2 regions of the Micromonospora sp. LOL_024 genome follow, and region 1 is predicted to be linked to the other one. Evidence: predicted binding sites of a transcription regulator. Region 1 holds the regulator's gene; the other holds the start of a gene.
What was found. The regulator HrcA, encoded in region 1, represses chaperone genes, less so after heat shock. The targets are predictions, from matches to a motif close to GGTTNGCACNCTCNNNNNGAGNGTGCNAACC.
Positions count from the first base shown of each region.

Region 1 (4,652 bases):
CGGGTCTTGGCGAAATCACGGAGCATCCGCTCCTGGTCGGCGTCGAGCTTGGTGGGGGTCCGCACGTCCAGGTGAACGTAGAGGTCTCCCCGGCCGGCGCCGCGCAGGTGCGGTACGCCACGGGCCCGCAGGCGCAGCGTGCTGCCAGGCTGGGTGCCCGACTTGACGTCGACCGGCTCCTCACTGTCGAGCGCCTTGATGGTCAACCGGGTGCCGAGCGCGGCGGCGGTCATCGGGACGGTGACCCGGCAGTGCAGGTCGTCACCCTTGCGGGAGAAGACGTCGTGCGGCCGCTCGTGGATCTCCACGTAGAGGTCCCCGGCGGTACCGCCACCCGGGCCGACCTCGCCCTGCTGAGCGAGGCGGATCCGCATCCCGTCCTCGACCCCGGCGGGGATCTTGACGGTCAGCGAGCGTCGGTTGCGGACCCGACCGTCACCGGCACACGTCGGGCAGGGCTGCGGGATGGTGGTGCCGTGACCCTGACAGACCGTGCACGGCCGGGCGGAGACCACCTGGCCGAGGAAGGTGCGCTGCACCGACTGCACCTCACCCCGGCCACCGCACGCCTCGCAGGTGGCCAGGTGGGTGCCGGCGGCGGTGCCGGCGCCGGCGCAGGTGGTGCAGAGCACCGCCGTGTCGACCGTGATCGGCGCCTCGACGCCGAAGGCGGTCTCATGCAGGTCAAGCTCCAGGCGCAGGATCGCGTCGGCGCCCGGCCGGGTACGCGGCCGCGGGCCTCGCCCGGCGCCGGTGGCGCCGCCAAAGAACGCGTCCATGATGTCTTGGAAGCCGACGAACGGGCCGGCGCCGCCGGGCCCGCCCGGACCACCGGCGCCGCCGCCGGGCGCGAGCGGATCGCCACCGAGGTCGACGATCTGCCGTTTCCGATCGTCCGAGAGGACCTCGTAGGCGGCGTTGATGTCTTTGAACTTCTCCTGTGCCTCCGGATCCGGATTCACGTCAGGGTGGTACTGCCGCGCCAACTTGCGGTAGGCGCGCTTGATCTCGTCGTCGGAGGCACCCTTGCTCACACCGAGAATGCCGTAGTAGTCCCTGGCCACTGCGTTCCGTGTCCTCGTGTTCGTCTCGCGTTGCGCCGGTCGGCGGCGACAGCCGGCCGTCGGCCCTGACTGGTCAGTTCTGGGCCAGCAGCTCGCCCACGTAGCGTGCCACGGCCCGCACCGTGGCGATGGTTCCGGGGTAGTCCATCCGGGTCGGCCCCAACACGCCCATCCCCCCGACGATGGTCGCGCCCGGGCCGTATCCGGTGCTGACCACGGATGCCGCCCGAAGGTTGTCGATCTCGTTCTCATCGCCGATCCGCACCCGCAGCGTGCTCGCCTCGACCTCGCCGATGAGCTTGAGTAGGACGACTTCCTCCTCGAGCGCTTCGAGCACGGGACGCAACGAGCCCTGGAAGTCGAGCAGGCCACCTCGGGTGAGGTTGGCGGTGCCAGCCAGCGCCAGCCGCTCCTCGTGTCGTTCGACCAAGGTCTCCAGCAGCACGGTTGACAGGGTCGTCATGGCCGGACGCAGGGGCGGCGGAGACTCGTCGATGAGCGCCTGCACCAGCGGCGGGGTGTCGGACAGGCGCACGCCGACCAGTTTCTCGTTGGCCAGCCGGCGCAGGTCGATGACGGCGTCGGCAAGCAGCGGCGTCGGCAGCTCGACCAGCCGCTGCTCGACCCGACCCGTATCGGCGATCATCACCAACGTCAGCCGGGTGGTGGAGATCGGCACCAGTTCGAGGTGGCGCACCCGGGATCGGGCCAGGCTCGGGTACTGCACGACGGCGACCTGCCGGGTCAGCTGCGCCAGCAGCCGCACAGTGCGGTGCACCACGTCGTCGAGGTCGACGGCACCGGCCAGGAAGCGCTCGATCGCCCGGCGCTCGGCGGGGCTCAGCGGTTTGACCCGGCTGAGTCGGTCGACGAAGAGCCGGTAGCCACGGTCGGTGGGCACCCGGCCGGCACTGGTGTGCGGCTGGCGGATGTACCCCTCCTCCTCCAGCACAGCCATGTCGTTGCGGACGGTGGCCGGTGAGACACCGAGCTGGTGCCGCTCGACCAGCGCCCTGCTGCCGACCGGCTCCTGGGTGGCGACGTAGTCCTCGACGATCGCGCGGAGCACGGCGAGCTTGCGGTCGTCGAGACCCATCCTGCCCACCTCCTGTCGCAGCTCGACCTTCGGCGCCACCGCCGCCGGAGACATACTCTGGCACTCGACTGTAGCGAGTGCCAGTCTACGTCGGGGGACCCGTCGACGCGATGATCAAAAGGTGGCTCTCTCGCACCTCGAACCGATCGGCGGGTCGACACTCGCCGGTGTCGCTATGGTGCACCGTTGCCCATGGCACCTACCGTGACCTCCATGACTGAACCACCTCGTCCCCCAGACTCCGGCGACGAACCCACGACCCCGCTGTCCGGGTCGTCCGGCCAAGCCGGCTATCCCCCGCCCGGCGGCTATACCCCGCCCGGCGGCTATACCCCGCCCGGCGGCTATACCCCGCCCGGCGGTTACCCGCCACCCGGAAGCGACCAGCCGCCTGCGGCCGGGTACCCCCCGCCGGGTGGCTACCCCCCGCCCGGTGGTTATCCCCCACCCGGTGGGGCGCCCGGTGTCGGCTACCCGACCGGCGGCCACGGCGCACCCGGCGGCGGCTACCCCAGCAATGAGGACAAGACCTGGGCGCTGATCGCCCACTTCGGCGGACCACTCGGTGTGGTCGTCGGTGGCGGCCTGCTCGGCTGGGTGGCGCCGCTGATCGCGATGATGACTCGCGGGCAGCAGTCCCCCGTCGTCCGGGCACACTCGGTGGCCGCGCTGAACTTCCAGCTCACCTGGGCCGTCGCCGGCGTGCTGAGTTGGGTGCTCGCCACGATCACCTGCGGCATCCTGTTCTTTGTCCCGATCCTCGTGGCGATCGTGGCGGTGATCTTCGGAATCATCGGCGGCGTCAAGGCCAACGAGGGCGCGCTCTACCGCTACCCGGTGACCTACGCCTTTGTGAAGCGCTAGCGCACCAGCGACCTCTCGTGCAGCGCCGCCGGTCAGGGCAGCAGGTCCCGCACCACGGCGTCGGCGAGCAGCCGGCCGCGCAGGGTGAGCACGGCGCGGCCGGCTGCGTGGGCGGGTGCGGCGAGCAGGCCCTGAGCCACCGCCCGCGTCGCGGCCGACCGACCGGCGTCGTCCAGGACCTCCAGCGGCAGCCCGGCGGCCAGCCGCAGCCGCAGCATGACGTCCTCCATGTGCGCCTCGTCGCCGGACAGCATCTCCCGGGCCAGCCCGGGTGAGCGGCCGGCGGCGAGGCGCTGCGCGTACGCGGTGGGGTGCTTCACATTCCACCAACGCACGCCGCCGACGTGGCTGTGCGCCCCCGGTCCCAGGCCCCACCAGTCGCCGCCGGTCCAGTAGAGCAGGTTGTGCCGGCATCGGGCGGCCGGCGTACGGGCCCAGTTGGACACCTCGTACCAGGAGAAACCGGCCGCGTCGAGAGCTGCCTCGGCAGCCAGGTAGCGGTCTGCCGCCACGTCGTCGTCCGGGTACGGCAGCTCACCGCGACGCATCCGCGCGGCCAGTCGGGTGCCGTCCTCCACGATCAGGGCGTACGCGCTGACGTGGTCCACCCCCGCGGCCACGACCTGGTCGAGCGAGGCGGCGAAGTCCTCGGCCCGTTCTCCCGGCGTCCCGTAGATCAGGTCGAGGTTGACGTGGTCGAAGCCGGCATCGCGGGCCTCCAGCGCCGCGGCGGTGGCCCGGCCGGCGCCGTGTCGGCGGTCCAGAACGGCGAGCACCCCCGGCGCGGCCGACTGCATGCCCAGCGAGATCCGGGTGTACCCGGCAGCCCGCAGCTCCTTCAACGACGCGGGCGTCACCGACTCCGGGTTGGCTTCGGTGGTCACCTCCGCGTCACCGGTCAGCCCCCAGGTCCGGTCGACGGCGTCGAGGATCCGGGCCAGGTCGTCGGCGGGCAGCAGGGTGGGGGTGCCGCCGCCGACGAAGACGGTCTGCACCCGCGGCGGCGGTGCGTCGCCCAGCACCCGCGCGGCGAGCGCCAGCTCGGCCAGCACCGTGTCGACGTAGCCGTCCCGGCTCGCACCGCCGCCCAGTTCGGCGGCAGTGTAGGTGTTGAAGTCGCAGTAGCCGCAGCGGCTGGCGCAGAAGGGCACGTGCACGTACACCCCGAGACCGCGGGCGCCGACGGTGGTGCGGGCGGACGCGGGCAGCGAGCCGTCGGCCGGAACGGGTTCGCCTGCTGGAAGGAGGCCGGGCATGGCCACTAGTGTGCCCTCACATGACCTCTCCCGACGCGCTCGTGCGGGTCGCCACGGCCCGCGGGGTGACCACCCTCACCCTGGACAGCCCACACAACCGCAACGCGCTCTCCACGCCGCTGATGACCGAACTGCTCGCCGGGTTGGCCACTGCGGTCGCCGACGACACGGTCCGGGTGATCGTGCTCGACCACACCGGTCCGGTCTTCTGCTCCGGGGCGGACCTGAAGGAGACCGCGGCGGCGTACGCCAGCGCGACGGTGCCGGCCGGGATGCTGGGTGACGTGCTCGCGGCGGTCTGGGAGTGCCCGAAGCCGGTGCTGGCCAGAGTCGGCGGCCCCGCCCGGGCCGGTGGGCTGGGGCTGATCGCGG
Region 1 covers NZ_JBHMIS010000014.1:70,781-75,432, forward strand. The annotation lists gene dnaJ (molecular chaperone DnaJ) at 1-1,064, opposite strand, end outside; gene hrcA (heat-inducible transcriptional repressor HrcA) at 1,138-2,160, opposite strand; gene ACFHWY_RS16565 (DUF4870 domain-containing protein) at 2,374-3,024, shown strand; gene hemW (radical SAM family heme chaperone HemW) at 3,057-4,280, opposite strand; gene ACFHWY_RS16575 (enoyl-CoA hydratase-related protein) at 4,301-4,652, shown strand, end outside.

Region 2 (4,652 bases), on a different contig from region 1:
CTTGTAGATCGCCGTCGGGGTGAGCAGGACGGACGGCACGTCACGGCCGCCCTCGGGGTCCTTCACCGTCTGGCCGGTGTCCTTGCGCTCGCCCTTGGCCAGCGCGATGGCCAGCTCGGCGGCGGCGTCGGCCTCCTGCTTGATCGCCTTGTAGACGGTCATGCACTGGTCGCCGGCGAGGATGTTCTGCAGGCCCTGCGGGGTGGCGTCCTGGCCGGTCACCGGGACCTTGCCGTTGAGCTTGTTCTTCTTCAGCACGGAGATGGCTGCGTTGCCGAGGCCGTCATTGGCGGCGAGGACACCGTCGATCTTGCCGCCCGCCTTCGTGAGCTGCTGCTCGAAGATCGTGGCGGCCTGCGCATTGTCCCAGTCCGGCACCGAGTCGTCGGCGACCTGGGTGTACTCGCCGGCGTCGAACTTCGGCTTGAGGATGGAGTCGTAGCCGTTCTTGAACAGGGTGGCGTTGTTGTCGGTCGGCGAGCCGTTCAGGTAGGCGATCGCCGGCTTCTGCACGCTCGCGTCGGTGAGGCACTTGACGAGGCCCTCGCCCTGGAGTTTGCCGACGGCCTCGTTGTCGAAGCTGACGTAGTACTCCGCCGAGCCGCCGAGGGTGAGGCGGTCGTAGTCGATGGTGGCGACGCCCTGTGACTTGGCCTTGTCGAGGACGGCCTTGCCGGTGCCGGAGTCCAGGTTCACGATCATCAGCGCGGTGACGCCACTCGTGATCATCTGGTCGGCGATGGTCTGGAACTGGGTTTTGTCGCCCTGTGCGTTCTGGATGTCGTAATCGACGCCGGCGGCCTGGAAGGCGGCCTGGAGGAACTTGCGGTCGGCGCCCTCCCAGCGGGCGGAGGACTTGCTGTCCGGCAGGATCACGCCGATCTTCGGGGTCTTGTCGGACCCGGCCTGGTCGCCGCCGGAGTTGTCGCCACAGGCCGTCAGGCTGCCGAGGGCCAGCATGCCCACGGTGCCGACGGCGAGGAAGCCCTTGCGCATGTGCAGGGTCCTTTCGAGGGTGGGGAAGGGTGTCGGTGTTGTTTTGTTGTGCCCGGCAACGTATTCCGCGTCAACTCACCAGCACAAGGGTGCGCCGGTCACGAGTTTGTTGTCGGCGGTAACAATTCAGCAACGCCCTCGACACAGTGCGGCCATCGGTCGTGCCACCGGGCCCGTCGGCCGTGCCTCCGGTCGAAGCCCGTCAGGTGGCGAGCGGAGCGGTGCGGGCGTCGGTGAGGGCGAGCAGATCCGTCGCAGCCAGCTCCACCTGGAGTCCCCGGCGGCCCGCCGAGACGTACACGGTGGGATGGTCCAGGGCGGAGACGTCGAGCACCGTGGGCAGGTGCCTGCGCTGCCCGAGCGGGCTGATGCCGCCGCGTACGTAGCCGGTGGCTCGCTCGGCCGCCGCACGTTCGGCCAGCGTGGCCCGCTTGCCACCCAGGACCGCCGCGAGGGCCTTGAGGTCCAGATCGCCGGTGACCGGCACCACCGCCACGGCCAGCGCGCCGTCGACCTCGGCCACCAGCGTCTTGAAGACCCGCTCCGGCGCGACTCCGAGCGCGGCGGCGACCAGGGCTCCGTAGTTCGGCGCGTGCACCGGGACGTCGTACGGGTGGGTGTGATGGGCGATCTTCCGCCTCGCCAGCAGCGCCGTCGCCGGCGTACTCCGTCCCGCCATGACCGTCAACCTATCCCCGGCCCGAGTTCACGTCGTCGGCCGGCAGACCAGCGCCGTCGGGGCGTCGGCGATCCGGGTGAGCACCACGCTCGCCGACTGGTCGCCGGCCAGCCGCAGGTCACGCCGGAGCCGTTCCGGTTCCAGCGCGGAGCCGCGCTTGAGGATCTCGACCCGGCCGACCCGGCGCTCCCGCAGCAGCGCCCGCAGCCGTTTAAGGGAGAACGGCAGCACGTCGGTCACCTCCAGGCAGCGGGCGTACGGGGTCGACGTCGCCCGGTCGGCGTAGAGATAGCCGATCATCGGGTCGGCCAGCGAGGCGTCCAGTTCAACGGCCAACTCGGCGACCAGGTGGGCGCGGACCACCGCCGGATCCGGGTCGTACAGGAAGCGGCGTACCGGCCCGACCGTCGCCTCTATCAGCCCCGATCCGGTCAGCTGGTGCACCGACTCGCCGCCGGCCCGGTGGTGACAGGGGGCCCCTGCACCACCTGAGGCGTTAGCAGGGGGCCCTTGCTTTAACACGGTCGCGCGGCGGGGCACCTCGGCCAGGGCGCCGCACCAGAGGGCCGCCTCGACAAGGTCGCCGTCGACGCTGACCCACTCGGCCTCGGCGTCGGCCGGGATCAGCGCGTGGTCGATACCCGGCGCCACCTTCACCACCGTGCGCGGCACCCGCTCGGCGAGACGGGTCACGAAATCCCACGGCGGCGAGCACGCGTACGGGTCGAAGATCCGGCGGCCGGACCCGGCCCGGCGCCGGGCCGGGTCACAGAAGACCGCCTCGACCCGGGCCGCGTCGAACGCGGTCGCGTCGCCACAATCGACGGTGAGGAGATCGGCCAGCCCGGCGGCCTGTGCGTTCGCCTCGGCCAGCGCGGCGGTGAGCGGGTCCGCCTCCACCGCGTACACCCGGATGCCGGTGCGGGCGGCGGCGAGCGCGTCGGCCCCCAATCCGCAGCCCAGGTCGGCCAGCGTGGTCACCCCGGCGGTACGCAGCCGCTGGGCGCGCCGGTCCGCGACGACCTGCCGGGTGGCCTGTTCCAGACCGGGCCGGGTGAAGAACATGTCGGTCGCCGCCGGCCCGAACTTGCCGACCGCCCGGCGGCGCAGCTCTGCCTGGGTCAGTGCCGTTGCCGCGAGTCCGCCGGGCACCCGGGCGCAGCGCAGCGCCGCCGCTGCGGCCAGCGGATCGCCGCCGGCCACCCGGGTCGCCGCGTCGAGCGCGGCCGACCCCTCGGGGGTGCGCAAGGCGGCGAAATGCTCCAGATCCACCCGCCCATTGTTCCGCCCCGCCCTGTCTGCCCTCCGTCCGGTCCGTCCGTGCCCCTGTCCGGCCCACCGTGCTCCCGGGAAACTCCGGCATCCGACGGAGAAGACGGGAGTGTGGCGACACGAGGGCGGCAGATTGGCACTCTCCTTGACGGAGTGCTAGCCGAGGAATAACCTGCGATTAGCACTCTCACCCTGAGGGTGCCAACCTTCGGGCCCTGGTGTCCGGAGGTTGAACGCCAGGCGGACCGGCACCCGCGACGACGGCCCCGCCCGGTGGCATGTGGCAATTGACGCTGGTCGGCATGCCGACCAGCAACGAAACCAAGTACCCCAGGAGGGTATGCCCGTGACTACCGCGACCAAGGTTGCGATCAAGCCGCTCGAGGACCGCATCGTGGTCCAGGCGAACGAGGCCGAGACCACCACCGCCTCGGGCATCGTGATCCCCGACACCGCCAAGGAGAAGCCGCAGGAGGGCACCGTCCTCGCTGTCGGCCCGGGCCGGATCGACGACAAGGGCAACCGCGTGCCGATCGACGTCTCCGTCGGCGACACCGTTCTCTACTCGAAGTACGGCGGCACCGAGGTCAAGTATGCGGGCGAGGAGTACCTGGTGCTCTCCGCCCGTGACGTCCTCGCGGTCATCGAGAAGTAAGCAACCGATCAGTGTCGTTGCCCCGGTCCGGCTCGCCGGGCCGGGGCAACGTCGCTTCGAAGGGACATAGATGGCGAAGATCCTGAGCTTCTCGGACGACGCCCGGCACCTGCTGGAGCACGGTGTCAACGCACTCGCGGACACGGTCAAGGTCACCCTCGGGCCGCGCGGGCGCAACGTCGTCCTGGACAAGAAGTTTGGTGTGCCGACGATCACCAACGATGGTGTGACCATCGCCAAGGAGATCGAGCTCACCAACCCGTACGAGAATCTCGGCGCGCAGCTGGTCAAGGAGGTGGCGACCAAGACCAACGACGTCGCCGGCGACGGGACCACCACCGCGACCGTGCTCGCCCAGGCCTTGGTTCGCGAGGGTCTGCGCAACGTCACCGCCGGCGCCAACCCGGCCGGCCTCAAGCGGGGCATCGACGCCTCGGCGGCCAAGGTCTCCGAGGCGCTGCTCGCCAAGGCGGTCGACGTCTCCGACAAGAAGTCGATCGCGCACGTGGCGACGATCTCCGCGCAGGACGCCACCATCGGCGAGCTGATCGCCGAGGCGATGGAGAAGGTCGGCCGCGACGGTGTGATCACCGTCGAGGAGGGCTCCGCCCTGCAGACCGAGTTGGACGTCACCGAGGGCCTCCAGTTCGACAAGGGCTTCATCTCGCCGAACTTCGTGACCGACGCGGAGGCGCAGGAGTCGGTCCTGGAGGACGCGTACGTCCTGATCACCACGCAGAAGATCTCGGCGATCGAGGAGTTGCTGCCGCTGCTGGAGAAGATCCTCCAGAACAACAAGCCGCTGCTGATCATCGCCGAGGACGTTGAAGGTCAGGCACTGTCCACCCTGGTGGTGAACGCGATCCGCAAGACCATCAAGGTCTGCGCGGTCAAGGCTCCCGGCTTTGGCGACCGCCGCAAGGCGATGCTCCAGGACATGGCTGTCCTCACCGGCGCTGAGCTGGTCGCCCCCGAACTGGGCTACAAGCTCGACCAGGTCGGCCTGGAGGTGCTGGGCAGCGCCCGGCGCATCGTGGTCGACAAGGAGAC
Region 2 covers NZ_JBHMIS010000001.1:503,780-508,431, forward strand. The annotation lists gene ACFHWY_RS02495 (sugar ABC transporter substrate-binding protein) at 1-996, opposite strand, end outside; gene ybaK (Cys-tRNA(Pro) deacylase) at 1,199-1,675, opposite strand; gene ACFHWY_RS02505 (THUMP-like domain-containing protein) at 1,703-2,947, opposite strand; gene groES (co-chaperone GroES) at 3,288-3,602, shown strand; gene groL (chaperonin GroEL) at 3,673-4,652, shown strand, end outside.
Region 2: a site for HrcA is predicted at 3,124-3,154, ahead of groES (co-chaperone GroES). Genes of this name have one in related genera too.